3 regions of the Allobosea sp. 05T439 genome follow, and region 2 is predicted to be linked to each of the others. Evidence: riboswitches for the same ligand, from Rfam matches in the RefSeq annotation. Region 2 holds a riboswitch; each other region holds the start of a gene.
The links. A riboswitch is a leader RNA that binds a small molecule or an ion and turns the genes downstream of it on or off. The one in region 2 is predicted to bind cobalamin.
Positions count from the first base shown of each region.

Region 1: linked by a shared signal. The riboswitch ahead of AC1DIO_RS06105 (TonB-dependent receptor plug domain-containing protein) and the one ahead of AC1DIO_RS22350 (ABC transporter substrate-binding protein) in region 2 are both predicted to bind cobalamin.
Region 3: linked by a shared signal. The riboswitch ahead of AC1DIO_RS25345 (CbtB domain-containing protein) and the one ahead of AC1DIO_RS22350 (ABC transporter substrate-binding protein) in region 2 are both predicted to bind cobalamin.

Region 1 is NZ_JBFTKP010000004.1:105,412-116,693, reverse strand. Features, by position in the region: gene AC1DIO_RS06135 (sugar phosphate isomerase/epimerase family protein) at 5-928, shown strand; gene AC1DIO_RS06130 (alkaline phosphatase family protein) at 925-2,400, shown strand; gene AC1DIO_RS06125 (DUF6925 family protein) at 2,612-3,652, opposite strand; gene AC1DIO_RS06120 (ABC transporter ATP-binding protein) at 3,654-4,439, opposite strand; gene AC1DIO_RS06115 (FecCD family ABC transporter permease) at 4,439-5,464, opposite strand; gene AC1DIO_RS06110 (ABC transporter substrate-binding protein) at 5,461-6,306, opposite strand; gene AC1DIO_RS06105 (TonB-dependent receptor plug domain-containing protein) at 6,327-8,270, opposite strand; cobalamin riboswitch at 8,391-8,591, opposite strand; gene ccoS (cbb3-type cytochrome oxidase assembly protein CcoS) at 8,609-8,785, opposite strand; gene AC1DIO_RS06095 (heavy metal translocating P-type ATPase) at 8,782-10,989, opposite strand; gene AC1DIO_RS06090 (FixH family protein) at 10,995-11,282, opposite strand, start outside.
Region 2 is NZ_JBFTKP010000021.1:54,849-63,391, reverse strand. Features, by position in the region: gene AC1DIO_RS22360 (ribonucleoside-diphosphate reductase subunit alpha) at 1-2,524, shown strand, start outside; gene AC1DIO_RS22355 (ribonucleotide-diphosphate reductase subunit beta) at 2,650-3,777, shown strand; cobalamin riboswitch at 3,868-4,077, shown strand; gene AC1DIO_RS22350 (ABC transporter substrate-binding protein) at 4,354-5,382, shown strand; gene AC1DIO_RS22345 (FecCD family ABC transporter permease) at 5,391-6,416, shown strand; gene AC1DIO_RS22340 (ABC transporter ATP-binding protein) at 6,413-7,180, shown strand; gene AC1DIO_RS22335 (class I SAM-dependent methyltransferase) at 7,193-7,858, shown strand; gene pabB (aminodeoxychorismate synthase component I) at 7,870-8,543, opposite strand, start outside.
Region 3 is NZ_JBFTKP010000028.1:34,304-45,585, reverse strand. Features, by position in the region: gene AC1DIO_RS25395 (MFS transporter) at 1-12, opposite strand, end outside; gene exbB (tonB-system energizer ExbB) at 389-1,432, shown strand; gene exbD (TonB system transport protein ExbD) at 1,436-1,891, shown strand; gene AC1DIO_RS25380 (energy transducer TonB family protein) at 1,888-2,772, shown strand; gene AC1DIO_RS25375 (ABC transporter ATP-binding protein) at 2,958-4,661, shown strand; gene AC1DIO_RS25370 (D-2-hydroxyacid dehydrogenase) at 4,754-5,725, opposite strand; gene cobD (threonine-phosphate decarboxylase CobD) at 5,802-6,818, opposite strand; gene cbiB (adenosylcobinamide-phosphate synthase CbiB) at 6,830-7,810, shown strand; gene cobO (cob(I)yrinic acid a,c-diamide adenosyltransferase) at 7,914-8,525, opposite strand; gene cobU (bifunctional adenosylcobinamide kinase/adenosylcobinamide-phosphate guanylyltransferase) at 8,539-9,063, opposite strand; cobalamin riboswitch at 9,204-9,386, shown strand; gene AC1DIO_RS25345 (CbtB domain-containing protein) at 9,374-9,604, shown strand; gene AC1DIO_RS25340 (CbtA family protein) at 9,617-10,357, shown strand; gene AC1DIO_RS25335 (DUF1636 family protein) at 10,407-10,796, shown strand; gene cobW (cobalamin biosynthesis protein CobW) at 10,801-11,282, shown strand, end outside.

The sequences.
Region 1 (11,282 bases), on a different contig from region 2:
CAACATGCATCCCAATGGCGTCCGCGGTTTCGGCATCACGGCTCCGCGCCCCAAGAGCGACCTCTCCGATTTCGCGGCGATCCTCGACAAGGTCGAGACGCTCGGGGTCGAGTCCACGGAATTGCCGATCTTCGACATGGACCTGATCATCGGGGGGCGCATCCGCCGTCCGCATCTCGATCTGCTCAAGCGAGCCTGTGCCGGGCGCAAGCTCGCCTATTCCGCGCATGGTCCGCTGGCGATCAATTTCTTCGATGATCCGGCCCGCCTGCCGCGCCATTTCGAGGTGCTGAAAGCCTCGCTGGAGATCGCGGCCGAGGTCGGCGCCGTGCATTACGTCATGCATTCCGGGGTCATGCCGGCCCAGCCCGGCGAGGTGGTCGAGGCTGCCTATGACCGCCAGCGCGAATGGCTGTCGAGGGCCGGGGATGTGGCGCGCGAGCTCGAGCTCCTGCTTTGCGTCGAGACCATGTTCGGTGGCCACCACGGCAGGATGCACGCCTCGATGCCGTCGCGGCTCGCCGAGGAACTCGTCGAGATCGGCCACTCCCATGTCTGGGCGACGCTCGATTTCAGCCATTCCTACCTGCGCACAGGCTATTTCGGCGGCGACTATCTCAGCGAGATCAAGGCGCTTGCCCCTCTCGCCAAGCATCTGCATGTGCACGATTCCTTCGGCCGGGCTGATGCGATCGAGACCTACAGCCTGAGCGAGAAGCTTGCCTTCGGACACGGCGACCTGCATCTGCCGGTCGGCTGGGGCGACATTCCCTGGCAGGAGCTCATGGAGGCCTGTGTCTTCCCGGACGGTGTCCTCTTCAACATCGAGCTCAATCCGCGTTTCTGGTACGCCGCCGATGAGTGCGTGGCTGCAACACGGGCGCTTGCGATGCAGGCGCTGACCAGCGGCCTGAGGAAGAGCGCATGAGCAAACCCGCCAAGGCTGCAGCCGCCCGCGTCGTCATCGGCGTCTTCGATGGCCTGCGCCCGGACTTCATCACGCCCGAGCTGATGCCGAACCTGGCGCGTTTCACAGGGCAGGGCACCTGGTTCCGCGAGGCGCGCAGCGTCTTTCCGTCGATGACGCGCGTGGCCACCACGTCGATCGCAACGGGTGCGCCGCCAAAGGTGCACGGCGTCGTCGGCAACGCCTTCCTGTTCCCTGAGGTGACCCGCGAGCACGCGCTCGACATGAGCCGCGCCGACGATATCGCACTGGCGGAGGCTGCGACCGGTGGAGGCCTGGTCGAGGCCGAGAGCTTCGGCGATGTGCTGGCGAAGGCCGGCAAACGGCTCGCCGTGGTCCATACCGGTTCGGCCGGCTCTGCCTATCTGATCAATCCGCGTGCCAGGGCCAACGGCCACTGGACCTTCTCGATCCTCGGGCGCGAGCACAGCCAGACGCCGGACGCGGTGGACGAAGTCGTCGCGCGCTTCGGGGCGCTGCCGCCGCGCAGCCTGCCCCGCTTCGAGGAAATCGATTACGCGGAACGGGTGCTGCGCGAGCATGTGCTGGCCGAGATGAAGCCCGACGTCGCGCTGATCTGGTTCAATGAGCCCGACACCTCCTTCCATTACCGCTTTCTCGGCTCGCCCGAGACGCTTGCGGTACTCAGACATGTCGATGCCGCCTTCGGCAGGCTGCTTGAATGGATCGAGGGGCAGCCCGATGCCGAGCGCTATGCCGTCGTCGCGGCCTCGGATCACGGCCAGATCTCGACCAAGGGCGAGCTCGCTCTCTCCGAGTTGCTGCGTGGGCAAGGCCATGCCGGTCGCCGTGCCGCCGAGCGCACGCTGGCCGGCGCCTGCTTCTCGATGACGGGCGGCAATATGGGGGAAATCCGCATCCTCGAGGGAGGAGCGGCCCGGCGCGACGCGATTGCCGCCTGGCTCCGGGAGCAGGACTTCCTGGGCATGCTCTTCGCGAAGGCCCGCAACGAGGTCGAGGGCGAGGTCGAGGGAAGTTTTGCGCTCTCGCTGGTCGATCTCGATCACGCGCGCCAGCCCGATCTCATCTATGTCCTGCGCTCCGGCGACGAGCCCGACAGCTATGGCAATCCCGGGCTCGGGCTCCTGACCAAGTTCGATGTGCCGGTTGGCGGCGGCATGCATGGCGGGCTCAACCGGCACGAACTCAACACCGTCCTGGCCGTCCGCGGTGGCGGCTTTGAGTCCGGGACGAAGGATGACCGCGCCTGCGGCATCATCGATATCGGCCCCACCGTGCTCGGCCTGCTCGGCCTTTCACCGGCTCAGACGATGCTGGGCCGGAATCTGGCGCAGCCGGCGACGGAGCAGCGGACCCGTTCGTTCGAGACCGGCACCGGCGGGTTCCGTCAGCGCCTCGAACGCGTCGACCGCGAGGGATCGCGCATCATCCTCTCCGGCGCGCGAGGCTGACCTCGGGGGCGGGAGCACGTTCCGCTCCTGTCCGAAGCGCATCGAAGCGAGGCGCCCGGCCCCTTCGACATGCTTGCCGTCGTGCCGGTCATCCCAGCCACCGGGATGAGCGGGCAGCTAGAGTTCGCGCTCCGTCTCACTCTCCTCCCGCACCGGAGCGACCAGGAGATTGGGGCCGAGGGGGCGCCCGGCTGAGGGATGCTTCGGCCCCTCAGTTCGCATGGCCATAGGCATCGGCGGCGTCGTCCGCGCCAGGATCATCCGCCCCAGCATCATCCACACGCCGCTCATCATGAGCGGAGATCCAGGCGGAGAGCCCGGGCAGGCGCTCGCCGGACGCCGCGAGTTGGCGCAATGTCGCCCGCACGGCGTGACGCGCAAACCGATCCTGTGGGGCGGGAACGGTGGAGGGGGCGGCTCCTGCGGCAATGGCCGCGAGCACGCTCTCCTTCAACCGGACCAGTTCGACATCGCCATAGCGCATCAGCAGGTCCTGGAACTGCTTCTGGGCCGTCGCATAGAACGGTGTCGGCCGGCCCATCGCATCCTTGACCGGATGCGCCGGCACGAGATGAGCACAGGGCACGAGGCCTGCCGGTACGAGCTCGGTGGCGGCATGCGTCCGGCCGGAGCGCATCAGCTTGGGCAGGACATGGGTATGCGGCCCCTCGGGGCTCTTGCCGTCTGCCGGGGGGATTGGCTGGTAGACTTCACAACGGCCGAAACGGGTGATGAAGACGCGATGCGGCCCGGCTGCGACGATGGCGGCCATGGTGGTGTTGCCGGCCTCGAAAAGCGGGCGGCCGCATGCGGCGCGCAAGGCTGCGATCAGCCCCGGGGTGCTGGTTCGGATGCAGATGTCGACCTGCAGGGTATCGAGGCCCATGTCGAAGAGAAGGCCCTCGCGATCCTGCTCGCGCAGCGCGTCGCCGTCGGGGCCGAGCTCGGTCAGAACCGTGCGCCGGCTCATCGCGCAGGCGGTCTCGGGCAGGCAGAGCGCGAGGCGGTGGCTCCAGCCCTGGCCGGTCGCGGATTCCGATGCGAAGGGCGTCACGCCGGTCAGATTGCGAAAGCCAATGCCGCCGCGCGCAGTCGTGGCCGCAAGGAGATGAGTCTTATCAGTCAGCTGAACGGGTTCGTTCGAATCGCGCATGAACTCGGCGATGGCGCCAAAGGTGCCGAGATTCCATTGCGAGGCTGGATCGGCGAGATGAGCGCGCAGGAGCGCACGAATGTAGTCAGGGGCTGTCATGTCACGACTGTTCCGATGTAAGGCGCCGCCAAGGCAGCAGGTAGGGTGCGCCGGCTTCCGAACCGCGGGCCGCGGTAATGCCGAAGACGGCAGCAAGGTTGGCGTCGTTGAGGACGATTCCGGGCGAGCCATCGGCAATGAGCCTGCCGCGATCGAGCAGGATCAGGCGATCGCAGAAACGCGCGGCCAGCGTCAGATCATGCAGGATGACCGCTACCCCGGTGCCGCCGGCAGCCGTCCGGTGCAGAAGCTCCATGACCTCGAGCTGGTGTAGCGGGTCGAGCGCCGCGAGAGGTTCGTCGGCGAGCAGGATCGGCGCCTCGACGGCGAGCGCACGCGCCAGCAGCACGCGCATGCGCTCGCCGCCCGAGAGCGTCTCGACTGTCCTGTCGGCGAACGCCGTGGCGTCGGCCGCTGCGATGGCGCGCGTGATTGCGGCGCGATCGGCCTCGTTCTCGCCGGCAAAGGGCTGGCGATGCGGCAGCCGCCCAAGCCCAACGAGGGCCTCCGCGCGCATCGACCAGTGTACCGCGCCGCCCTGCGCAAGGAAGGCGATGCGCCGCGCCAATTCCTTGCGCCCGAGCGACTTGGCGGTCAGCCCGTCGTAGCGCACCTGGCCGGAATCGGGCGTGACCAGGTCGGAGAGCACGCGCAGCAAGGTCGTCTTGCCAGCACCGTTGGGGCCGATCAGCCCGACCATTTCGCCTGCCGAAAGCGCGATATCGATGTCGCGCAGGATCGGCTTCCCGCCGAGCGTGAGCGAAACTCCCGAGGCTTCGATCTTCATCAGACCTCCCGCCGCAGGCGATGGATCAGGTGGAACAGGAAGGGGGCTCCGATCAGCGCCGTGACCACACCGAGCTTCAGCTCGGGCCGGATCGGGGCGAGGCGCAGAGCGGTATCGGCTGCGAGCGTCAGGATCGCTCCGCCAAAACCGCTGACGAGCAGCAGCCGGCCCGGTCGGTTGCCGACCAGCGGGCGCAACAGATGCGGCACGACGAGGCCGACGAAGCCGATCGCGCCGGTGACCGCGACCGCGCTGCCGACGGCGAGTGCAGCTCCGCCGATTAGTCGGGCGCGCAGCCAGGTCAGGTCGAAGCCGAGACTCTTGGCCGTGTCCTCGCCCAGGGTGAGAGCGTCGAGGGCAGGTGCGGTCGAAAGCAGCAGCAGCCAGCCGAGGAGCATCGGCGGCAGCACGAGCCAGACATGGAGCAGGCTGCGATCCGCGAGCGAACCCATCAGCCAGAATACGATTTCCAGCGCGGCGTAGGGATTTGGCGCGAGGTTGAGCGCAAGCGCGGTCATCGCACCGGCGAAGCTGTTGATCGCAACGCCCGCGAGGATCAACGTCATCGTTCCGGCGCCGCGCCCCATGAAGGCGTAGAGCAGAAGCGTTGCCAGTGCGGCGCCGGCCATGCCGCCCAAGGGGAGGGCGAGCGCCATCGTCGCCGACAAGCCGCTGTAGAAGACCACGACCGCGCCGAAGGCGGCGGCGCTTGAAATTCCGAGGATTCCGGGTTCGGCAAGCGGATTGCGCAACAGGCCCTGCATGGCGGCGCCGGCAAGCCCGAGACTGAAACCGACGAGCGCGCCCAGCAGCGCGCGCGGCAAGCGCAGCTCGACAAGGACGAGCGCCGGCAGGGTCTTCCGTCCGGCGAGGGCGTCGGCGAGGGCCGCCTTGATGTCGAGTGGGGCATACCCCACCGCCATGGAAACGAGCATCATGGCCAGCATCAATAGGGCCAGCATGACAATGAGCCGCGCCAGCTTCGGCGTCGTCGCTCGTACCGTTTCCTGAACCGCCAATGTCATGAGCGCGATCCTTGCGTACGGGAGGCGGCAAGCAGCTCGATCGCATCGAGCACGGCCGGTCCGGCGCAGGTCCAGAGTTTCGAGGGGAGGGCGACGAGCCTGACCCGCTCGCCGAGCTTCGTCAGGAGCGGATGATGAAGGATCTCATGGGCGAGCGAGGGCGGCCCGCCCGGCGTGGTGTTGAGGATCAGCATGTCGGCCTGTCCGAGCGCGACGGTCTCCAGCGCGATCTGGCCGTAATTGTCGATGCCGAGTTCGGCGGCGAGATTGGTCAGGCCGGCGCGGGTCAGGATCTCGTCCACCAGCGAGCCGCGCCCGACCGTGAACCCGTTCGGCCGCAGGACCAGCGCCCTGGGATGGCCCGCGCTTTGGTTGGCGGCGAGCGTGTCGAGGCGCCGGTCGATCGCTGCGATCAGGGCCGCGCCGCGTTCTGGCTCGCCGAGCAGGGCCGCCATCTCGGCGATCTGGGCACGCATTTCAGCGAGATTGCGCGGCACCCCGAATTCGCGGACGGGAACACCGGCCTTCTTCAGCAGCGCGACCGTGCTGCGCGTCGTGTAGGCGCCAGCGATGATCAGATCGGGCTTGTAACTCAGCACCTCCTCCACCAGACCGTGATTGGCCGGGATGGTCTTGGCAATCTCGGCCATGTTGGCGTTGCGCGGGTCCTGCGAGAGCCAGGTGACCGAGGCGATGCGCTCGCGCTCGGCGAGCCGCAGCACCAGTTCGTCCGAGCACATGTTGAGCGAGACGATGCGGGATGGCTTGGCCGGCGTTTCGGCGGCCGTCAGGCCGCCGAAACCGAGCAAGAGGCCAAGCGCCAGAACGGCGCCGCGAGTCATCGCGCGGGCCGCCCAAGGCTTCACAGCGTTACCTTCAGGCCGCCATAGGCGCTCAGACCCGGCACCAGGAAGCCGACGGGGTTCTCGTAGCGCTTGTCCAGCAGGTTATCGATGCGGCCGAAGACACTGAGCCTGTCCGTCGCCTTGTACTCGGCGGCGAGATTGACGATGGCCGCACCCGGCGCCCGCATGCGCGAGATCGAGAAGTCACGGTTTCCGTCGACGCGCTCACCCACATAGATCAGCGTCGCCGAAAGGGTGAGCTTGTCAACCGGGGTCCAGCTCGCCGTCACGCTGGCCTTGTGACGGGGACGGCGCAGCAGTTCCTGCCGGGCGATGTCGTCCTTGGCGATGGTGAAGGTGTAGTCGGCCCGCACCTTGAACTGCGGCGAGATTTCGAGCGCGGTAAAGGCCTCCACCCCCTTGGTCGTGGCCTTGCCGATATTGGCATAGGAGTTCCGCGCCACGTTGGTGACGATCAGGTTCTCGATGTCGTTGTGGAAATAGGTGGCGCCGAACCGGACCTTGTCATCGAGGAGAGGCTGCTCGAAGCCAAGATCCCAGCCGCGGCTTTCTTCCGGCTTCAGGTTGGGATTGCCGAAGAAGTTGAAGGCCGGGCGAGAATCGCTGAAACGCTCGCTCAGGGTCGGGGCCTTGAACCCCGTGCCATAGCTCCCCTTCAGCTTGGTTTCGATTTCCGGCACGATATAGGCTGGCGCGAAGCGGTAGGTCGTGTGGCCGCCAAAGGTCTCGTCATCGTCGTAGCGGATGTTCGAGACCATGAAGAGCCGGTCGCCGAAATTCGACTGGAGTTCGGCAAAGGCGCCCGTATTGCCGTTGGATGCCGTGAGCGCGCGGGTTTCCAGCCGTTCGCGCTCGTATTGCAGACCCATCACCAGGGTCTGCCCCTTCATCAGCTCAAGGTCGCCGCGCCAGTCGACCTTGGTGCGCTCGCCGAGATTCTCCGTCGGCAGGCCGAGGATACCAATCGCATTCGGCGTGCGGCCGGTGCGGTCCTGATTGCTGTAGGACAGGCCGAAGCGATTGACGAAGCGCCCACCAAGCGGATCCCAGACGACCTCTCCGCGGGTGAAGGCCTGCTTGTAGTCCTGGCTGCTGCGGAAGCTGCTGGGCGTGCTCGGAAAGCCGGAATCGCCGGTGAAGAGCAGGTAGCCGTCAGTGTAGCGGCCGACCCAGTTCAGCGACAGCGTATCGGACAGCGCGACGCCGAACCGGGCCGAATAGGTCCAATTGTCGTAGGAATTCGGGTTGACGCGGCGCCCCGACGGCACGAGCCCGGGAGGCGTCACCGGGGTCGAATCCGATTTGAAATGGGCGATGCTGAGGGCGTAGTTGAAGCGGTCATCGCCGCCGCTGAGGCCGACCGACTGGTTGAAGGTGCCGTATGAGCCGGCCTCGGCTCGGGCCGTGAGCTTCGGCGGACCCTCGCCACGCTTGGTGGTGATCGAGATGACGCCGCCCAGCGCGTTGGCGCCGTAGAGGCCGCTTTGCGGTCCGCGTAGCACTTCGATGCGCTCGATGTCGTCGGTCAGCATCGAGCCGAAATCGAAGGAGCGGTTCGGGGTCGACGGGTCGTTGGCCTCGATGCCGTCGATCAATACCTTGACGTGGTTGGAGTTGGTGCCGCGGATGAAGACCGAGGTCAGCCCGCCCGGCCCGCCGGTCTGCACGATATTGAGGCCGGGAACGGCGGCGAGCGCCTGCGGCAGGGTCCGGCGCTGCTCGCGCTCGATATCACCGGCAGTGATGACGGTCACGGAATTGGCGATCTCGCGCGCTGGCGTGGGTCGCGTCGTCGCGCTGACGACGATTTCGTCGAGGGCAATCGATTCGGTGGCTGACTGGGCGGATGCCTGGTTGGCGGGGAGGGAGCCGGCGGAGACAAGGAGCGACAGGGTGATGAGCAGCCGGCTGCGCCGGGCAACCTTGGGAGGACGGATCACGATGGAACCTCGGGCGTTGACGTCTGTGGCACGTCACCGCGAACGCGAGGCCCCGTCCGCTGCCCTTAGCCAGCGTGCAGTTCAACAAGCGATCGAAACACCCCGTCCGAACGTGTTCGCGTGTGACCACGGCTGACGGCAGGTCTCCTGGCTCGCGGGTCGGTGCCTTGTCGCCGCCTTCCCAGGTCCGAGGGCCCCAGTGGCGTGTGGCGAAAGGCTCGCCGCTTACAGTTGCGGGGGCAGCCACGGCATTGAATGGCGAACCATCCGCACCGCATTCCCTTTTGATCCCCTAAGGGAACCGTCGCTGGCGAGGTAAGGCCGGAACGGCCGCTGCGTCAATGATCGTTGGTGCGGGTGTCCCCAGGCGAACGCAGGTCGTCATCCCTCAAAATGCGCCAGCTCGGTCCCTCGAGATCGCTGAACTGGCCGGTGCGCATGCACCAGAAGAAGGCCGCCAACCCCAGCAGTCCGAGACCGAGTGCCAGGGGGAACAGGATCACCAGGATATTCATGACGCCACTCCCGTATTCTGCCGCGGCAGGCCGCGTCCCGCGCGCAGCGCGTTGAGCGTGACCACCAGTGACGAGCCCGACATCGCGACGGCTGCGACGAGCGGCGTCGCGAAGCCCGCGACGGCAATCGGCACCGCGACGGCATTGTACAGCACCGCAAACCAGAGGTTTTCCAGCATGAGGTTGCGCGCCCTGCGGGCGATGCGCAGGCTGTCGGCGACCGGCATCAAGCTGTCGCCGATGAAGACAATGTCGGCCGAGGCCTGCGCCAGGTCGGTCGCGCTGATCGGCGAGATCGAAACATGGGCCTTGGCAAGGGCCGGAGCGTCGTTGAGCCCGTCGCCGATCATCAGCACCTTGCGCCCCTTGGCGCTGAGCCGGTCGAGCGCCTTGAGCTTCTCGTCGGGACGCAGGCCGGCTTCGGCCTCCGTGATACCGAGGGCCGAGGCGACCGGCGCGACAGCTTCGCTTCGGTCGCCGGAGAGAATGCGGATCTCGAGGCCGAGACCGCGTAGCGCGGCGATACAGTCGCGCGCCTCCGGCCGGATCTTCTGATCGACCGCGAAGATGGCGCATTCAGTGCCATGGCGCCAGGCGATCAGGGAGGCTGAGGGATGGCGCGCGGCGACGATGGCGGCTTCCGCCCCGGCCTCGCAATAAGCGACGCTGCCGAGACGGGTCTCGATCCCATCCACAATCGCGCTCAGGCCTGCGCCGTGATTTTCGCTGACATCGCTCGCAGGAGCAGGATGGCCGGCGGCACGGGCGATGGCGCGGGCGAGAGGGTGGCGGCTCGCGGCTGCCAGCCTGCCCGCCGCCTGCAAGGTTGCGGTATCGATCTCAGCGCCATTGACCAGATCGGGGTCCGGCAGGGTGAGGGTGCCGGTCTTGTCGAAGACAGCGACATCGGCTTCGGCCAGGCGCTCCAGCGCATCGCCCTGTTTCAGCATGACCTTGCGCTTGAACAGGGCAGACGCAGCAACGACCTGCACGGCCGGAATCGCCAGCCCCAGCGCGCAGGGGCAGGTGATGATCAGGACGGTGATGGCGATGATCAGTGCTTCGGGCCAGGGCAGGCCGAAGGCCATCCAGCCCAGCAGGGTCGCGAGCGCCGTGGCGTGGACGAGAGGGGCGTAGACCCTTGCCGCCCGATCGGAAAGCTTGACATAGCGGGAGCGGCTTTCGACCGCGCGCGCCATCAGGGCATCGATCTCGTCGAGCAGGGTGCCGCTGGCTGCGGCTTCGACCTTGACGGTCAGGGCCCCGGAGAGGTTCACGGTGCCGGCATAGACCTGCGCGCCGGCCATGACGGCATGCGGCAGGGTTTCACCGGTGACGAGGCTCTGGTCGATTTCGGAGGAGCCGGTCTCGATGATGCCATCGACACTGACGCGCTCGCCCGGCTKGATCAGGACGCGGTCGCCGGGCACGATGGCCGCGATCGGCGTCACCATCGCCTCGCCATTCGGCATCAGCCGGGTCGCGGTTTCGGCCTTCAACGCGGCAAGATTGCCAGCGAGGTCGCGCGTGCGGCGGCGCATCAGCTGGTCGAGATAGCGCCCGATCAGCAGGAAGAAGATCAGCATCACCGCGCCGTCGAAATAGGCATGCTCGGCGTGGTTCCAGGTCACCACCACCGACATGCCGAGCGCGAGCACGATGCCGAGCGTGATCGGCACGTCCATGTTGACGGCGCGGGCGCGCAGAGCCCGGAGCGCACTCTCGAAGAAGGGGCGGCCGGCATAGGCGGCGGTTGGCAGGGCAATCAGCGCCGAGAGCCAGTGAAAGAAGTCGCGCGTGACCGGATTGATGTCGCTGCTATTGCCCGACCAGACCGAGACGGAGAGCAGCATGATGTTCATCGAGGCGAAGCCGGCGACGCCGAGATAGCGCAGCAGCCGCCTTTCCTCGCTTGTGTCGTCCTCACGGCCGGAGGCGGGCAGGAAAGGGTAGGCCTTGAAGCCGAGCCGGGAGAGGCGCTCGATCACGGCCTCTGGGCGCAGTACGCCTTCCGTCCATTCCACCGTGACGCGCTTCAGCGCGAGATTGACCCGGGCGCTGAGGATACCGGTCTCATGGGCAAGGCCGTTCTCGATCGCGTGCATGCAGCCGGCGCAGCGGATGTTCTCCACCGCGAGTTCCATGCCCGCGACGCCGCTTTCGCGATGGCGGATGAAGACGGAGAGATCCTGCTGCGCGGCCATGAGCCTCACTCCTTCAGCATCATGCGGCTGCGGGAGGAGAAGGCCGGGTCCCGATCGCGCTTTGCCTCGACCACCAGGGTCCAGGCGCCGGCATGCAGCCCCGGCACCGTCGCGGAATAGTGGCCCGGGGCAGTTTCGGTCAGCGTCACCTCGCGGTCCTGCTGCCGCGTCGCCGGGTGCTGGAGCTTCGCCTCGACTGCGAGCCCTGTGACAGCTGCGCCCGCCTTGTCCTTCAGCAAGAGCGAAACGACCGCGTCGGCGCCGGCACGCACGACCTCGCTCTGGGCCAGCCA
Region 2 (8,543 bases):
CCAGGAACGGGCCCGCGCCAAGGCGGAAGCGAAGCCTGTGGTCGCCTCCGCGCCGGTGCTGCGCATGAAGGCAGCCGACGGCGCGCTCGTGCCGCTCGATGGGGCTCGCCTCGCCACGGTCATTCGCGAAGCCTGCGCCGGGCTCGACGGCGTCTCGGCTGAAGCCGTGCTGAGCGAAGCGCAGCGCAACCTCTATGACGGCATCAGTCAGGATGAGCTGGCGCAGGCGCCGATCCTGGCTGCGCGCACCCTGGTCGAGACCGAACCGAACTATTCCAAGGTCTCGGCTCGCCTCCTGCTCGACAAGCTCCGCCGCGAGGCGCTGAGCTTCGTCTCCGGTCGTCCGGAACAGGCGACTCAGGCAGAAATGTCAGTACGTTACGGCGACTATCTCCACGTCTATGTGAAGACCGGCATCGCCAACGAGCTGCTCGATCCCGAGCTTGGACGCTTCGATCTCGCCCGCCTTGCGGCTGCGCTCAAGCCGGAGCGCGACCTCCAGTTCGATTATCTCGGCTTCCAGACGCTCTATGACCGCTATTTCCTGCATGTCCGAGGCAATCGCTTCGAGCTGCCGCAGGCCTTCTTCATGCGTGTCGCGATGGGTTTGGCGATCCGCGAGATCGACCGCGAGGCCCGGGCGATCGCCTTCTACGACCTGCTCTCCTCCTTCGACTTCATGGCCTCGACGCCGACCCTGTTCAACGCAGGAACCCTCAGGCCGCAGCTCTCCTCCTGCTTCCTGACCACGGTGCCGGACGATCTCGACGGCATCTTCAAAGCGGTGAAGGACAACGCCCTGCTGGCCAAATATTCCGGCGGGCTGGGCAATGACTGGACGCCTGTGCGTGGCCTTGGCGCTCATATCAAGGGCACCAATGGCGAGAGCCAGGGCATCGTGCCGTTCCTCAAGGTCGCCAACGACACCGCGATCGCCGTCAACCAGGGTGGCAAGCGCAAGGGCGCGGTCTGCGCCTATCTCGAAACCTGGCATGTCGACATCGAGGAGTTCCTCGATCTGCGTAAGAACACCGGCGACGACCGCCGCCGTACCCATGACATGAACACGGCGAACTGGATCCCCGACCTGTTCATGCAGCGCGTCGCCGCCGGAGGCCAGTGGACGCTGTTCTCGCCCGACGAGACGCCCGACCTTCACGATCTCTACGGCAAGCCGTTCAAGGCGGCCTATGAGGCCTATGAAGCCAAGGCCGAGCGCGGTGAGATCAAGGTGTTCAAGCGCCTCAACGCGCTCGATCTCTGGCGCAAGATGCTGACCATGCTGTTCGAAACCGGCCATCCCTGGATGACCTTCAAGGATGCCTGCAACCTGCGCTCGCCGCAGCAGCATGCCGGCGTGGTGCATTCCTCGAACCTGTGCACCGAGATCACGCTGAACACCTCGGCCGACGAGGTCGCCGTCTGCAATCTGGGCTCGATCAACCTCGCAGCCCATGTGACGGCGGGCGGGCTCGACCGGGCCAGGCTCGGCAAGACGGTCGCGACCGCGATGCGGATGCTCGACAACGTCATCGACATCAATTTCTACACGATCCCCGAGGCACGCCGCTCGAACCTGCGCCACCGCCCGGTCGGCCTCGGCATCATGGGCTTCCAGGATGCGCTGCAGACCTTGCGCCTGCCCGCGGCGTCCGAGGGTGCCGTAGCCTTCGCCGACACCTCGATGGAGGCGATCAGCTGGTTTGCGATCTCGGCCTCGGTCGATCTTGCCGCCGAGCGCGGTCGCTACCCGAGCTTCGAAGGCTCGCTCTGGTCGAAGGGCATCCTGCCGATCGACTCGCTCGACATCCTCTCGGAGGCCCGCGACGGCGATGTCGAGCTCGATCGTTCGACGACGCTGGACTGGGACAGCCTGCGCGAGCGGGTGAAGACCACCGGCATGCGCAACTCGAACTGCATGGCGATCGCCCCTACCGCAACGATCTCCAACATCGTCGGTGTCTCGCAGTCGATCGAGCCGTCCTATAGCCAGCTCTACGTCAAGGCGAACATGTCGGGCGACTTCACGGTCGTGAATGCCGACCTCGTCCGCGATCTCAAGGCGCGCGATCTCTGGGACGAGGTCATGGTCTCGGACCTGAAATACTACGACGGAAAGGTCAGTCAGATCGACCGCGTCCCCGACGATCTCAAGGCGCTCTACGCAACCTCCTTCGAGATCGAGACAAGCTGGCTGATCCGCGCCGCCGCACGCCGTCAGAAATGGATCGACCAGGGCCAGTCGCTCAATCTCTACATGGCGCAGCCTTCCGGCAGGAAGCTCGACGAGGCCTATCGCCTCGCCTGGCGGCTCGGCCTGAAGACGACCTATTACCTGCGCGCGCTCTCGGCGACCCATGTCGAGAAGTCGACGCTGAAGGGCACTGACGGCAAGCTCAACGCGGTGTMGGCAACGGTCCCCGTCGCGTCCAAGCCGATCCTCGTCGACATCCCGCTCGACAATGGCATGGCCGTGCCGAACGCCTGCTCGATCGACGATCCGACCTGCGAAGCCTGCCAGTGAGGCAGCGGCGGCATCCACGCTCGCCTTCGCGGCGCGCATGGATGCCCGGCCCTGCCCGATAGCGAACGATACGGACGGCCGGGGCAGACCCGGCCATGACATTCAGACCCGATTGGATATTCATCATGCTCGACTGGTCAGACAGCAAGCCTGCCACCGCCCTCGATCTCAATCCGGCCGCGCCCGGCGGAACCTCTGCCGATGCCACCGGCCTCGGCGAGATCGATCGCTCCGGCGGCCGCGTCAGCGTCGACGAGAAGCGGATGATCAACTGCCGCGCCGATGTGAACCAGCTCCTGCCGCTCAAGTACAAATGGGCCTGGGAGAAATACCTCGCCGGCTGCAACAATCACTGGATGCCGACAGAGGTCTCGATGCAGGCCGATATCGCTCTGTGGAAGTCGAAGGACGGGCTGACCGAGGACGAGCGCCGCACGATCAAGCGCAATCTCGGCTTCTTCGCGGCCTCGGAAAGCCTCGTCGCCAACAACATCGTGCTCGCGATCTACCGTCATCTCACCAATCCGGAATGCCGGCAGTACCTGCTGCGCCAGGCTTTCGAGGAGGCGGTGCACACCCACACCTTCCAGTACATCGTCGAGAGTCTCGGCCTCGACGAGGGCGAACTCTTCAACATGTATCGCGAGGTGCCTTCGATCACCGACAAAGCGGCCTGGGCCCTGAAGCACACCCAGCATCTCGACGATCCCGATTTCGAGACCGGCACGCCCGAGGCCGATCAGGCCTTCCTGCGCGACCTCGTCGCCTTCTACGTGATCTTCGAGGGCATGTGGTTCTATACCGGCTTCGCCCAGATCCTGTCGCTCGGCCGACGCAACAAGATGGTCGGCATCGCCGAGCAGTACCAGTACATCCTGCGCGACGAGAGCATTCACCTGAATTTTGGCATCGACGTGATCAACCAGATCAAGATCGAAAACCCGCATCTCTGGACCAAGGCCTTCCAGGACGAGCTGCGCGGCATGATCCGCGACGCTGCCGAACTCGAGGCCGCCTATGGCCGGGACACCATGCCGCGCGGCTTCCTCGGCCTGAATGCTGCGCTCTGCGAGCAGTACATGCATTTCATCGCCAACCGCCGTTGCGCGCAGCTCGGCCTCGCGCCGGTCTTCGCGGAAACGGAAAACCCGTTCCCCTGGATGAGCGAGGCGATGGACCTGAAGAAGGAGAAGAACTTCTTCGAGACCCGCGTCATCGAATACCAGAACGGCGGCGCTCTGAGCTGGGAGTGAGCTGAGAAGGATGGAGCCGTCTCGCTGCAGGGCTCCATCAGCAGGCGGTGTGGTCGGTGCCTGCGGCTTGACGCCGCCTTGGGCCCCTCTATGGTCGGCCGCGATCAAGGTTCCTCGGGTCCAGGCCCGAAGCTAAGAGGGAATTCGGTGAGGCGCCCTGCGCCGAATCCGAGGCTGCCCCCGCAACTGTAAGCGGCGAGCTCTTCTCCCAACGTCCACTGGCGCTCTCACGCCGGGAAGGCCGGGCGAAGCCAGCGCTGACCCGCGAGCCAGGAGACCTGCCCTGATCGCAGAAGCGTCTTTCGGGCGGGGTGTCCGGGGGGATTTGCGTCGGCGGCAGGTCGTAGACCCGCACCCCCGAACCGATCCGCTCAAGCTCCCGGCTCGTCATCTCGGGGAGCGATGAATTCCATGTCCATGATGCCGAACCACGCGGTCGCAGCCGCGGCAGAGCGCTTGACGCAGACTCGTCGAGCAGTCTATCGAAATTGTAATATTGTTGCATTACAGGATCGGCCGTGCGAGGCCCTCGAGCCTCGCGACGCATGCCGTCGCTCGACGCTATCGGAGACTTCAATGCGCAGCGCCGCACGCCATTCTTGCCTTTCGTTCGTCGCAGCCATCGGCATGTCGATGTCCGGAGCGGCCTTGGCCGCGCCGACGCAGTATCCGCTGACGCTGGAGAATTGCCGGGAGACGATAACGTTCAACCAGGCGCCAAAGCGCGTCGTGGCGGTCGGACAGACGCAGACCGAGATCCTCTACGCGCTCGGGCTCGGCGACAAGGTCGTGGGCACAGCCGTGTGGTTCAGCCCTGTCGCGAAGCCCTATGAGGCGGTCAACGCCAAGGTGAAGCGGCTTGCCGACAACGATCCGAGTTTCGAGGCCGTCGTCGCCCAGGAACCCGACCTCGTGACTGCGATGTTCGAATGGCATATCGGCCCCAACGGCATCGTCGGCAAGCGCGACCAGTTTGCGAGGCTGAAGGTGCCGACCTATGTCTCGCCCACCGACTGCGTCGGAAAGGACAATTCCGGGCCGGGCGACGGCGTCCGCACGCAGATGTTCACGATGGATCTCGTCTACCGCAATATTCGCGAGTTCGGGCAGATCTTCGACGTCTCCGATCGCGCCGAGGCGCTGGTCGCCGAATTGAAGGCCCGCGAGGACAAGGCGGTCGCTTCTGTGGCCGGTATCAAGCCGCAGGATGTCCCCGTCGTGGTCTGGTTCTCCAGCAAGGACATCAAGGGCGACGCCTTCCTGGCCGGCAAGAATGGCGTGCCTGCCTATATCCTGTCGAAGCTCGGCGCCCGGAACGTCATCACCACCAACGAGGAATGGCCGCTGGTCGGTTGGGAGACCGTCGCTTCCGCCAACCCTGCCGTCATCGTCGTGGTCAAGATGGATCGCCGGCGTTTCCCAGCAGATGACATCAATCTCAAGCTCGACTTCCTCAAGACCGACGCGGTTGCGAGCAAGCTCGACGCCAGTCGGCAGCAGCGGATCGTGATCATGGATGTCGGCGCGACCAGGGCCGGGCTTGATACGATCGACGGCATCGAGGCGCTGGCCAACGGCATCAAGAGCTTCGGCCTCACCAAGTGAGCCATGGAGTGGTTCGGCCCAACTGGTTGGCGAGGGGCGCAGTAGCGATCCTCGCCTTCGTCCTGCTGATACTCGCGATCGCGCTCGCCGTGACGATCGGCGAAATGTCGATCCCGCTTGCCACGGTCTTCAGGGCCCTGGGCAACGGGTTGTTCGATCTCGACTACCCCGTGAGCGCGATCCAGCAGGGCGTCATCTTCGACTACCGGTTGAGCCGGGCTGTGGTGGCGGCCCTCTGCGGAGGAGCGCTCGCGCTTTCGGGGGCAATCCTGCAGGCGCTGCTGCGCAATCCGCTCGCAGAGCCCTATATCCTCGGTATCTCGGCCGGAGCCTCGACGGGTGCGGTCGCGGTGATGATCCTGGGCTTCGGCGGTGCTGCGCTCAGCATATCTGGCGGTGCCTTCCTCGGCGCCATTGCTGCGCTCGTCATCGTTGCCTTGCTCGCCGCAGGGGCCGGTGGCGCGACCGACCGCGTGATCCTCGCAGGCGTCGCCGGATCGCAGCTGTTCAATGCGGCGACCGCGACGATCGTCACCACGCTGGCCAGTGCCGAACAGGCCCGCGGCGTGATGTTCTGGCTTCTCGGTAATTTCGGGGGGGTGCGCTGGCCCGATGTCTGGCTCGCTACGCCAGTGGCCTTCGCGGGCTTCGCTGTCTGCATCTTTCATACGAAGGCGCTCGATGCGTTCGCCTTCGGCGCGGATGCCGCGGCCGCGTTGGGCGTGGCGGTGACCCGCGTGCGCATCGTGCTGTTCGTGACGACGGCCGTCATGACAGCGACCATGGTCAGTATCGTCGGCACGATCGGGTTCGTCGGTCTCGTCATACCCCACGCCGCGCGCTTCCTGACGGGCCCAGCCCATGCCCGGCTGCTCCCGGCATGCCTGATCATCGGTGCAATCTTCATGATTCTTGCCGACATCCTGTCGCGGACGCTGGTGCCGCAGCAGATTCTGCCGATCGGCGTCGTGACGGCGCTGTTCGGCGCCCCGGCCTTCGCCTTCATACTCTATCGCGCGAGGCGACCGGCATGACGCTGGCCGCGCGCGACGTCCGTTGGAGCGCCGGAGGGCGCGTGATCGTGGACGGCGTGACGCTGCACGCCGAACCGGGAAAGATCCTCGGTCTCATCGGCCCCAACGGTTCGGGAAAGTCGAGCCTGTTGAGGCTGCTGTGCCGCCTGCGCAAGGTCGCAAGCGGCGTGGTGACGCTGGACGACCGCGAGATCGGCACCTTGTCGCGGCACGACCTCGCCCGGCGCCTGGCCTTTGTCGAGCAGCAGGCGACGACTGAAATCCAGCTCTCTGTGTGCGACGTCGTCAGACTCGGACGGACCCCGCATCGCGGCGCACTCGCGTCCTGGACAGCGGCCGACGAAGACGCGGTCGAGGCCGCGCTGGCACGCGTCGATATGGCCGATCGACATGACCAGTTCTGGCATACGCTATCGGGCGGAGAGCGCCAGCGCGTCCACATCGCGCGCGCACTCGCGCAAATGCCGAGTGAACTTATCCTCGACGAGCCGACCAACCATCTCGATATCCAGCACCAGCTCTCGATCCTGACCCTGATCAGGCGCCTGGGTATCACCTGCATCATGGCCTTGCATGATCTCAACCTGGCATCGCTTTTCTGCGACGAGATCGCCGTGCTGCATGAGGGCAAGCTGGTCGATGCCGGGACGCCGGAAACCGTGATGACAGAAGCGCTGATCCAGCATGTCTTCGGTGTCGCGGTCTCCATCCGCCGCGCCGCATCGGGCCGAAGGCATATCGAGTATCTGATCGAACCCTTTTGAGGCGGGAAAGTCATGACGATGCAGCGAAGCGTTGGGGCCGGCGTCACCGACTACTGGAACGCCCGTGCCCCCAAATTTGATGGTGCTGCCTCCCATGTCGCCCAGAGCGAGCTCTGGCGGGCCGTGCTTGAGGCCGCCTTCCAGGCGGATGGCCACAAGGACGTTGTCGATCTCGGGACCGGGACGGGCGCTTGCGCCCTCCTCGCCGCGTCGCTGGGGCATCGCGTCCGCGCCTGCGACGGGTCTGCGAACATGCTGGCGGTCGCCCGTGCGGCGGCTCGGCAAGCCGGCCTCGGCATTGCGTTTCAGGACGCCACGATCGAAGCGGCCGAGATTACCGATGCGTCGGCCGATATCGTCACGCTCCGCAATGTCCTCTGGACGCTCGAGCGCCCCATTGAAGGGTTGCTGCAGGCCCACCGCATTCTGCGGCCGGGCGGTCTCGTGCTCGTGTCCGACGGGTTGTGGTCGGTGGCTCCTGAATATCGTTCCACCTATCCAGAGGAGCTTGCCGCACGCCTACCCCTGCATGATGGCTTGACGGAAGCCGCAGCACAGGACCTGCTCGCGCAAGCTGGGTTCTCCGGGGTCAGATGCTGGCAGCACCTGTTCCCCGCTTCTCCCTACCCGGGAAATGTCCCCGTATTCGTCCTGACTGCCCGCTCACTCGCTGGCTAGCCGCGCAGGCTTCAGCTCATCAATCGAGCGGGCCTCAAGCCGCGCAGGCTATTGCCCAGGAACCAGTGCCCGGCCCGAGCGAGATCTCCCGGGCGCAGTTGCCGCTCAACGGCCCGTCCGCTCTCGATCAGGGTCTGGCGCAGCACGCCCGGCAAGACACCATCGGACAGGGGCGGTGTGAGCAGGATTCCGTCCCGCTCGACGAAGATGTTGCTGCGCGTTGCTTCGGTAACAAAGCCTGCGCGGTTCTGGAAGACGGCTTCATCGGCCCCGCAATCGACGGCTGCCGCAAATGCGGTCTCGTAGATACGACGGCGCGTTGTTTTGTACCGCAGGAATGGGTCGCCTGCGTCGGCCCTTGCGGCGGCGAGGACGACCTCGAGAGGCCGGTCCGGCTCGGCAGCGAGCACTGGTGCGGCGATACCGAGCACGCCGTTGCGACGGAGTTCGAGGCGGATACGGCGCAGCCCTTGCGGCGCAAAGGTCTCGACCAGCGCAGCAAGACGCGTTTCCGCCTCGTCGCGGTCGAAGCGGAAGCCGAGCGCCCTTGCCGAACGGTCGAGGCGGTCGAGATGCAGGGGCAGCCGTGCAAAACCGGTTTCTTGCGACCAGCCCAGCGTTTCGATCAGTCCGTATTCCTCGGCCAGGTCGGTCAGGACACGGGCCTTGAGCAGGCATTCGGAAT
Region 3 (11,282 bases), on a different contig from region 2:
CAGGCTCGGCATCGAGATCAGGTCATCCGGCAGACGGCATCACGGGGTGCGACCGGATGACCATTCTTCGACTCGCGGCCGGAGACAACGCCATCCTGCGAATACCTGAGCAGACATCATCGGCATGGGCGAACGAACGACCGGTCGGCAGCGGCGACGCGATAAAGTGTTACGCCGGGCTGCGGCGCCCCTGACCGCGAACCGCCCAAACAATCGTTACAACTCGGCACAACCACAATCTTTATCTTTGACATTCGCGTTGTTAGTGGCCAGTAACGCGCCCATAGAAGTATTCATAGATTAGATTTTTTCTAAATTAATAGTACAACTATTGCCTACCCTCTTGAAATGAACCGCCCACCATTCTGACAGCAGAGAGCCAACCGGTATGAGTGCCCAGGACGAGCCCCGCCGCAGTACAGCCACGACCACCCTCGCTGGTCGGGCAAAACGCAGCGCAGCGGGCAGCCTGCTGTTGGCACTGTCCCTCACAATTGGCCCCGCAATCGGAACAAGCTTCGCGCAGGCGCCAGCAAGCGCGCCGACCACCCAGCAGCCGGCGCCCCCCCCAGCCGCGACGACCGCGCCTGCGACGCCGGCGCCGAACATGGCCGCAAGCCCGAGCGGCGCCCATGAACAGACGGCTGTTTCCCAGCAACTGCCGGCACCGCAAGCTCCCGCCCCGGTCGCCGCTGCTGCGCTTCCTCATGACCTTTCGCCCTGGGGCATGTTCATGGCGGCGGACATCGTCGTTAAGGCGGTGATGCTCGGGCTTGCCTTCGCATCGCTGGTGACCTGGACGATCTGGCTCGCCAAGAGCCTGGAGCTGATGGCTGCCAAGACCAGGGCGCGGCTGGCCGCACGCCGGCTGGACGAGGCGGACAGCCTCGAGATCGCCGCCGAGAGGATCTCTGCCGGCCATGCACGACGCAGCGTCGTCGCCGAGCTGGTTCAGGCCGCTCGCGATGAAGTCCGCCGTTCGGCTGATCTCTCGGATGACGGCATCAAGGAGCGCGTTGCGATCGCGTTGTCACGGCGCGAGGCGCGTGCCGGCCGGGATATGGCGAAGGGCACCGGCCTGCTCGCGACGATTGGTTCGACCGCCCCCTTTGTCGGCCTGTTCGGCACTGTCTGGGGCATCATGAACTCCTTCATCGGCATCTCGCAGTCGAAGACCACCAATCTCGCCGTGGTCGCGCCCGGCATCGCCGAAGCCCTGCTGGCGACTGCGATCGGCCTCGTCGCGGCGATCCCCGCAGTCATCATCTACAATGTCTTCTCGCGCTCGATCGCAGGCTACCGCGCCGTGCTGTCGGACGCCTCGGGCGACGTCCTGCGCCACCTCTCGCGCGACCTTGAGCGTGCGCGGCGTGCGGCGCAGCGTCCCGGCCGCTCGCTGCATGCGGTGCCGCCGCTGATGTCGGCGGAGTGAACGATGGCCGTTTCGCTCAAGGATCCGCAGGACGGCGATCTGGCTGAGGTCTCCGAGATCAACGTCACACCCTTCATCGACGTGATTCTCGTGCTGCTGATCATCTTCATGGTCGCAGCCCCGCTCTCCACCGTCGATGTCGCCGTCGATCTGCCCGTCTCCAACGCGCAGCCGCAGCCGCGGCCCGAGAAGCCCGTCTTCCTTACCGTGAAGGGCGATCTCTCGCTCGCGCTCGGCAACGACCCCGTCCCGCGCGAAGCGCTGCAGAGTGTCCTCGACCGGCAAACCAGCAGCGACCGTGAGCAGAGAGTCTTCCTGCGCGCCGACGGGACTGTCGCCTATCGCGAGCTGATGGATGTGATGAACCTCCTGCGCAATGCCGGCTATCTGAAGATCGCGCTGGTCGGGCTCGAGGATACGGGCCAGGCGGCCGCGCCGGTCGCGGGTGTGAAGCCATGAAGACCGGGTCTCTCGATGGCAGCGCATCACGACGCCTCTGGCCGGCGCTATTGCGCTGGAGTTCGGCTGGGCTCGTCGTGGTGGCGGCGCATGGCGGTATTGCCTGGCTGGCCTTGAGCTGGCGGCCGGGAGAGGCTGCGGCCGGCGCGCCCGAGCCTGCCGTGATGATCGAGCTTGCGGCGGTTTCCGTTGCGCCCGAGGCCCCCGCTGCCGACCTGCCCCTTGCCCCCCAGGCGACCGAGGCCGAGCCGCCCCCACCAACCCCGGAGCCTGTTCCCGAGCCGGTCAAGGAGCCAGAGCCGCCTCCGGAACCCGAGGTGATACCCGAGCCGGTCCATCTGCCCGAGCCTGAGATCAAGCTGCCCGAACTGCCGCAGCTGCCCGATGCTGCAGCCGTGCTCGCTCCCCCGCCTCCGCCTGCCCCCGAGAAGCCGAAGGTCGTCGAACGCAAGCCGACGCCGCCCAAGCCACGCATCGTGGAGCGCCGCAAGCCGGTCGAGCGCGAGAAGCCACGGGCCAAGGAAGCCGCCGCGCCCCCCGCCTCGGCCGCGCCCGCCGCTGCTCCTTCCTCCGCGCCAACCGGTTCCGCTGCATCGCCCTCCGCCTCGACGGCGTCATGGCGCGGCATGCTGATCGCCCATCTCAATCGCTACAAGCGCTTCCCGGGCGGCGCGCGTCCCGGCACGGTGCAGATTGCCTTCTCGATCGATCGGGGCGGGCGTGTCCTGTCCGCGCGACTCGCCGGTAGCTCCGGCGATGCCACGCTCGATGAGGAGGCCGTCAGCATGATCCGCAGGGCAAGCCCCGTCCCGGCGCCTCCTGCCGGCGTCGGCGGGGGCGGCACGATCTCGCTCGCGGTGCCGGTGCGTTACAATCGCTGACGTGGCCCATCTGGAGTGCGGCGGAGCTCCGGGCCCCGGCTTGGCGATGAGTGATCAGTGCCCGGCCATGCATCGCCGGCATTCCGCTCCGGCACGCCAGAGCCTATAGAAGGGGCCGGCCCCGTTCCGGCCTCTGGACCCGCGGATAATCGTGCGCGATCCGGATTTGAAAAGACATCGTCATCATGCTTCGCCGTTTCTTCGCCTATTACGCACCGCATCGCGGCCTCTTCCTGCTGGATTTTTCCTGCGCAGTGCTGTCGGGCCTGCTGGAGCTCGCCTTCCCGATCGCGGTGAAGTTCTTCATCGACTGGCTGCTGCCCGGCCAGAACTGGGGATTGATCCTCGCCTGCGCCGCCGCACTGCTGGTGATCTACCTGCTCAATAGCGGGCTGATGGCGATCGTGACCTATTGGGGCCACATGCTCGGCATCAATATCGAGACCGAGATGCGGCGGAAGGCGTTCGACCATCTGCAGAAGCTCTCCTTCAGCTTTTTCGACAACCAGAAGACCGGCCATCTCGTGGCCCGCCTCACCAAGGACCTCGAGGAGATCGGAGAGGTCGCGCATCACGGGCCCGAAGACCTGTTCATCGCGATGATGACCCTGTTCGGCGCCTTCGTGCTGATGTTCATGGTCAGCCCCGAGCTTGCGCTCGTCACTGCCGCGATCGTGCCGCTGACCGGCTGGCTGACCGGCCGCTATGGCGGGCGCATGACGCATAACTGGCAGCAGCTCTTCGGGCGGGTCGGCAGCTTCAACGCGCGAATCGAGGAGAATGTCGGCGGCATCCGCGTCGTCCAGGCCTTCGCCAACGAGGAGCACGAGCGGCGGCTCTTCGCCCGTGACAACCAGAACTACCGCCAGACCAAGCTCGATGCCTACCGCATCATGGCGGCTACCATCTCGCTGAGCTATCTCAGCATGCGGCTGACCCAGATGGTGGTGATGGTCGCCGGCAGCTATCTCGTCATCACCGGCAGCCTGAGCCAGGGCGGTTTCGTCGGATTCCTGCTGCTCATCGCCGTGTTCTTCCGACCGATCGAGAAGATCAATTCGGTGATCGAGACCTATCCGAAGGGCATTGCCGGCTTCCGGCGCTATACCGAGTTCCTCGACACCGAGCCTGATATCGCCGACCGACCGAATGCGGTGACTGCGCCGAGACTCTCGGGCGAAATCCGCTATGCGGGCGTTTCGTTCGCATATCAGACCGGCCGCCCCGTGCTCAGCGGCATCGACCTGCATATCAAGCCGGGCGAAACGATCGCGTTCGTCGGCCCGTCCGGGGCCGGCAAGACGACGATCTGCTCCCTGCTGCCGCGCTTCTACGAAGTCAGCGGCGGAAGCATCACCATCGACGGCATCGATATCCGCGACATGACGCTGGCCTCGCTGCGCGGGCAGATCGGCATCGTGCAGCAGGATGTCTTCCTCTTCGCCGGCACGATGCGCGAGAACATCGCCTATGGCCGGCTCGAGGCGAGCGAGGCCGAGATCGTCGAGGCCGCGCGGCGCGCGCGGCTCGACGAGGTCATCGCGGCGATGCCCGACGGGCTCGACACCATCATCGGCGAACGCGGGGTCAAGCTTTCGGGCGGGCAGAAGCAGCGCCTCGCCATCGCTCGCATCTTCCTGAGGAATCCGCCGATCCTGATCCTGGACGAGGCGACCTCGGCGCTGGACACGCAAACCGAGCGCGCCATTCAGCAATCGCTTGCGGATCTGTCGCAGGGCCGCACCACGCTGATGATCGCGCATCGTCTCGCGACCATCCGCGATGCCGACCGGATCGTGGTGGTGGATTCGACCGGGATCGCCGAGCAGGGCAGCCATGCCGACCTGGTCAAGGCCGACGGCATCTACCGCCGGCTGCACGAGGCGTAAGCGACCGCCCGGTCAGGTATCGGCCCGAAACCGGGAAGACCGATGCGATCACAGTCAGATCATGGGACCGGACTTCGTTCCGGTTCCATGATCTAAACGATCTGGTTGTGCAACTCCGCGTCGCCACGCGCCAGCCGGTCGAGATTGTCGAGGAGGATGTCGACGACGTTCGTCTCATAGGCGCGCGTCTCGCCGGCGCTGTGCGGGGTGACGATGACGTTCGGCTGCCCCCAGAAGGGCGAGGCCGGTGGGAGCGGCTCGTCATGGAAGCAGTCGAGTCCGGCGCCAGCCAGGCGCCCCGAACCCAGCGCCGCCAGCAGCGCCGCCTCGTCGACGACACGGCCACGCGCAACATTGATCAGGAGAGAGCCCGGACGCATGGCGGCCAGCGCCTCGCTGCCGATCAGTCCTTCGGTCTCGGGCGTCAGCGGGCAGGTCAACGCCACGATATCGGCCTCAGCCAGAACCGTGCCCAGCTTGTCCGTCGCCACAATCGCATCGATGCCTGATACGGGCCGCTCGCTGCGGCGCACACCAATGATGCGCAGACCGAAAGCCGCAGCCAACCTCGCCAAACGCAGGCCGATCCGTCCAAGGCCGACGATGACAAGCGTCTTGCCGCCGAGCTCGTCCTCGCGTCGGGCGCGATCACCGATCATCGGCCGCCAATGCTTTGCCATCTGGTTGTCGCGAGCGAGGTGGATCTGACGGGTAAGGCCCAGGATGAGCGCCATCGCGTGTTCGGCAACGGCGCGCTCATTGCCCCCCTGCGCACTGGTGAGGCGAATGCCGGCCGCGGCGAAGGCGGCCTTGTCGAACTGATCCGTGCCGGCGCTGATCGACTGGACGAAGCGCAGGCGCGGGCAGGCGGCGATCAGCTCGTTGCGCCAGAGTCCGGAGACGACGAGGACATCGGCTTCGGGCGCGCGCGCCTTGAGTTCATCGAGGCTGCGAACCTCAAAGCTCCTCGCGGCGCGCGCCCGCGCGGAGAACTCCGCTCCCAACTGGTAGGCGGCATGCGCGAAGCCGATCGTGAGTTCTCTTTCCTGCGGCCAAGGCTTCATTGCATTCCCCCGTGATGACAAAACCCAGCTTAATCATGCGAAACGGCTCCGTCCCGCCCTTCCATGCATGCGCCCCCTAGGCGGCATCAGGAGGCAGAAAGGATGCCAGAGCAGCGGCGAGCCTCTGCCAGGACGGCTCGTCGCCGGGCAAGCCAAGCCGTAGCCAGCTCGCATTGTTCTGAAAGCGGCGGACATAGATGCCGTCGCGGCCGAGATGGGCGAAGAGTGCCGGTGCGTCCGGCGTCGCCAACAGCCTGAACAGGGAGGTGCCGCCAACGATCACGCCTCGCGACGCCAGCAAGGCATCGAGGCGGGCGGCATCGCTGGCCCGGGCACCGGCGGCCGCCGCGAGCCAGTCCGTGTCACTGAGCGCCTGCGCCCCGATATGAAGCGCCGGCCCCGCGACGGCCCAGGGACCGAGCGCGGCACGCAAGGCCTCCGTCAGGCGCGCCTCGCCGATCGCGAAACCCAGACGCAAGCCGGCAAGCCCGTAAGTCTTGCCAAAGGAGCGCAGGATCAGCGTCGCCGGTGGCAGCTCGGGGATCAGGCTCGCCTCGGGCATGAAATCGATGAAGGCCTCGTCGATGACGAGCAACCCGCCTCGTCCGGCCAGGTCACGCGCAACCGCCGTGAGTTGCGCGCGCTCAATCACCCGCCCATCGGGATTGTTCGGGTTGACCAGCACGACCACGCCCGCATCGCCCGCCTCCGCGGGCGTTGCGCTCTCCCGCACGTCCATCCCCGCCTTGCGCCAGGCCACCGCATGTTCGGCATAGGTCGGGCCGATCACGACGACTGGCCCGGTGTTCGCAAGACACGGCAGCAGTTCGATCAGGATCTGAGTGCCGGGCGCCGCGACGATGCCGGCCGTCTCGGGCACCCGGTACGTCTCGCGTGCCGCAGCGAGCAATGCCGCCTCGTCCCGCACTCCCGGCAGGCGCTGCCAGAGGCTTAACGGCAGCGCAGGAACCGGATAGGGGATGGGATTGATCCCGGTCGAAAGATCGATCCATGGCTCGGGCGCCTCCGGGAACAGCGCCTTCGCCTGTGCCAGATCGCCGCCATGCCAGACCTTGCCTGCCGCCTCAGCCATTCCCGCCCCGCATGAGCCTGTCCGATTCCCTACCGCTCCTCGCCGCCGCCCTGATCATCGAGGCGGGATTCGGCTACCCCCAGGGCTTGTATGCGCTGATCGGCCATCCCGTCACCTGGATCGGTGCGCTGATCTCCCGGCTCGACCGGATGCTCAATCGCGAGCGCGCCTCCTTCATCGTGCGCAAGGCGGCCGGCGGCCTCGCCCTCGCGCTGCTGCTTGCCGCCACATTCGCCATCTCATGGGGGCTGACCCTGCTCTGCCGCGGCCTCGGCCCGCTGGGCTGGCTGCCCCTCGCGCTCGTCGCCTCCAGCCTCATCGCACAGCGCAGCCTGCACGAGCATGTCGCACGGGTCGCCGAAGGACTGGAGCGGGACGGGCTCAAAGGCGGACGCATCGCCGTTTCGATGATTGTCGGCCGCAACCCCGAAACCCTCGACGAAGCCGGAGTTTCCCGCGCCGCAATCGAAAGCCTTGCCGAGAATTTCTCGGACGGGATCGTCGCTCCGGCTTTCTGGCTCGGCGTCGGCGGCCTGCCGGGCGGCGCGCTCTACAAGGCGATCAATACCGCCGATTCGATGATCGGCCACAAGACACCGCGCCACCTCGCCTTCGGCTGGGCGGCGGCGCGTCTCGACGACCTCGTCAACCTTCCCGCCTCTCGCCTCACCGCGCTGCTGCTGACCGCAGCCGCCGCACTCGACAAAACGTCAGACCCCGCCAATGCGTGGCGAGCTGTCCGACGCGATGCCCGCCATCATCGTTCGCCCAATGCCGGTTGGCCGGAAGCCGCGATGGCAGGTGCGCTCGGCCTCCGGCTGGCGGGCCCGCGCGTCTATGGCGATGTCAGGGTCGACGACGGGTGGATGGGGGACGGCCGGGCCGAAGCGGAAGCGGCGGATATCCGGCGGGCGCTCGCTCTCTATCGGAGGGCGTGTCTGCTGCTGTGGGGGCTCGCCGTTGCGGGGGCCGTCACCGCGCTCGCCCTCTAGTTCATCGGACCGGGCATCGCATCGGGAACGACGATCTCACCTTCTGTGTTTGCTTCGACTTTCCCGAAAGCTGCGATCCACGTTTCGGGTCGATGCCCTGGCCTCAGAACTCGATCCCGGCCTGTGCCTTCACGCCCGCCGCGAAGTGATGCTTGACCACCGTCATCTCGGTGACGAGGTCTGCGACGGCGATCAACTCGGGCTTGGCATTGCGGCCGGTGACGACGATGTGCAGATCAGGGCGCCGGCTCGCCAATGTCTCGACCACCTCCGCCAGCGGCAGATAGTCGTAGCGCAGCGCGATATTGAGTTCGTCGAGCACGAGCAGGCGTATCTCCGGATCGTCCATCAACGCCTTGGCCTTGGCGAAGGCGCGCCCGGCGGCAGCGATGTCGCGGGCCTTGTCCTGCGTTTCCCAGGTGAAGCCTTCGCCCATCGTGTGCCAGACGATGCGATCGCCGAAGGCGTCGAGCGCCTTGCGTTCACCTGTCGCCCAGGCGCCCTTGATGAACTGCACCACCCCGACGCGCCAGTCATGGCCGAGAGCCCGCAGGATCAATCCGAAGGCGGCGGTCGACTTGCCCTTGCCTGGCCCCGTATTGACGATCAGGAGTCCCTTTTCGATCGTCTTGGCGGCGACCTCGGCATCCTGCACCGCCTTGCGCTTTTCCATCTTGGCCTTGTGGCGGGCGGCCTCGTCAGCATCGATCGTCATCGGAACCTCCTGCTCATTTCACCTGCATCGGCAGACCGGCGACCATGAAGATCACCCGGTCGGCCCGCGCCGCAAGCATCTGGTGCAACCGCCCCGCCTCGTCGCGGAACCGTCGGGCGAGCGCATTCTCGGGCACGATACCGAGCCCGACCTCGTTGGAAACCAGGACCACCGGGCCACGTGCCGAAACGCAGGCCTCGACCAGTTCCCGGCTTGCAGCCGCCACATCCTGCTCTGCCAGTATCACGTTGGTCAGCCAGAGCGTCAGGCAGTCCACCAGGGCAGGTTGCCCCGCGGGAACCGCGCGGATCGACTGCGCCAGGGCCAGCGGCGCATCGATGGTCATCCAATCCTGCGACCGGCGGGCGCGGTGCTCGGCAATCCGGGCGCGCATCTCATCGTCATAGGCCTGCGCCGTGGCGAGATAGATCCAGGGCGCCGGCACCATCTCGATCAGGGCCTCGGCATGGCGGCTCTTGCCGGAGCGGGCGCCGCCCAGAACGAGGGTAAGAGGGGAAAGGATCGCTGCCACTGCCAAAATCTCAACCCAGGGAAGATCAGCCTAAGGAACGGACCTGGCGAGCGAAGCGAAACAAGCCGGGACAGGCCATCAGAGATCACATCGCTTCACTGCGCTCGCAATCACGATCGCTGCATTGCACAGCACCGTGCAGATGGCTAATGATCATCCCCGACGGTGCCTCTGCAAGGAGGTGAAAAGGGAACGCGGTGCGATACCGCGGCTGCCCCCGCAACTGTAAGCGGCGAGTTTCGCGCCATCGGCCACTGGGATTGTCCCGGGAAGGCGGCGAGAGATCCGGACCCGCGAGCCAGGAGACCTGCCGTCGATGAGTGATGCAATCCAGCGGGCTGCCGGCGGGGTGGCCAAGGAGACCGAGATGACGACGAATACGGCTTCGATCACCACCCAGGCCAGCGCATCCGAGCGCGTCAAGGCTGTCGCAGCTGCCCTGGCACTCGGCGCAGCCCTGATCTTCACCGTCGGCTTCGCCCATTCGACCAGCGTTCACAACGCAGCCCACGACACGCGCCACACCCTCGCCTTTCCCTGCCACTGAGGGAAAGGCAACATGGTCAATCGTGTTCTCACGGTCAGTCTTCTGGCCGGGCTTCTTGCTGGGCTCCTGGTCGCAGCACTCCAGCATGTCACCACCACGCCGCTGATCCTCAAGGCGGAAACCTTTGAGACGGCGTTGCGCGCAGCCGAGCTTCAGCACGCCAGCTTCACCGGCGATGCCAGGATCGTCCTTGCCCATGGCGGCGCCGACGCAGCCGACCACGCCGAGTGGAAGCCACAGGACGGCTTGCAGCGCACGGCCTTCACCACCATCGTCACCATTGCGACCGCGATCGGCTTTGCCGCCCTGCTGCTCGGCGGCATGATCGCAGCGGGCGATGCCATCACTGAACGGACCGCACTGATCTGGGCGGCTTGCGGCTTCCTGGCCTTCGGCCTCGTGCCGGCGACCGGGCTCGCACCGGAATTGCCCGGCAGCGCGTCAGCCGAACTGCTCCACCGCCAGACCTGGTGGATCGCCACCGCGCTCGTCACCGCCGGCGGCCTCTGGGTCTTCCTGCGGACGGAGGCGAGCTGGCTGCGGGCACTTGCCGTGCTTGCCATGCTCGTCCCGCATCTGATCGGCGCACCACATCCCGCCGCCCCGGAGAGCAAGGTCCCGGCCGAAATCGCAGCGCATTTCGCCGCGCTCTCGCTCGCGCTCCAGGCTGCCCTCTGGCTCGCTACCGGCTTTGCCGTCGGCGTGCTCTGGCCCTGGGCGACGCGCCGTGCCGCAGCCCCGGCCAAGGCCTGACGCTGAGCGCGATCCCCCGGGATCGCGCCGGAAGCAAAGGAACCGGCCTATGCCCGAAGGCGATGTCACCATTTTCGTCTGCGTCGCCTGCCGGCGCGCGCGGGCGGACCTGCCGGAGGGTTACGACCAGCCCGGACTGGGTTTTGCCGAGGCGCTGCGCGAACGCATCGCGCGCGACGGCGGGACGCTTCCGGTCGAACCCGTCGACTGCCTCGCGGTCTGCAATCGCCCCTGCACCGTCGCCTTGGCGGCCGACGGCAAATGGACCTATCTGATCGGCGATCTCGACGCAGACACCCATATCGCCGAAATCGTTGACGCAGCTGCAAGCTTTGCAGCCAGCGCAAACGGTATCGTTCCCTGGAAAGAAAGACCCGCTTCGTTCCGCAAGGGCGTGGTCGCGCGCGTACCGCCTCTCCCGGCGCGCCAACAAGGATGAGATCATGAACGCTCCCCAAGCCCGCTCGCTGGGCAAGATCCCCTGCACGATCATCACCGGCTTCCTCGGGGCCGGAAAGACCACACTGGTGCGGCACCTGCTGGAGAATGCAGGGGGCAAGCGCATCGCCGTGCTGGTCAATGAGTTCGGCGATCTCGGCTTCGACGGTTCCTTCATCGACGGCTGCGGCATTTCCGGCTGCACCGCGGAGGACATCGTCGAGCTGCCGAATGGCTGCATCTGCTGCACCGTCGCCGACGACTTCGTGCCAGCGCTGGAAAAGCTGCTCGACCGGCCGAACCCGCCGGAACACATCCTGATCGAGACCTCGGGGCTTGCCCTGCCGAAGCCGCTGGTCAACGCGTTCAATTGGCCGGCCATTCGGTCACGTGTCACGGTCGATGGTGTCATCGCCGTGGTCGATGGTCCGGCCGTGGCGGATGGCCAGTTCGCGGATGATCCCGCCGCTCTCGCTGCGCAGGCGGC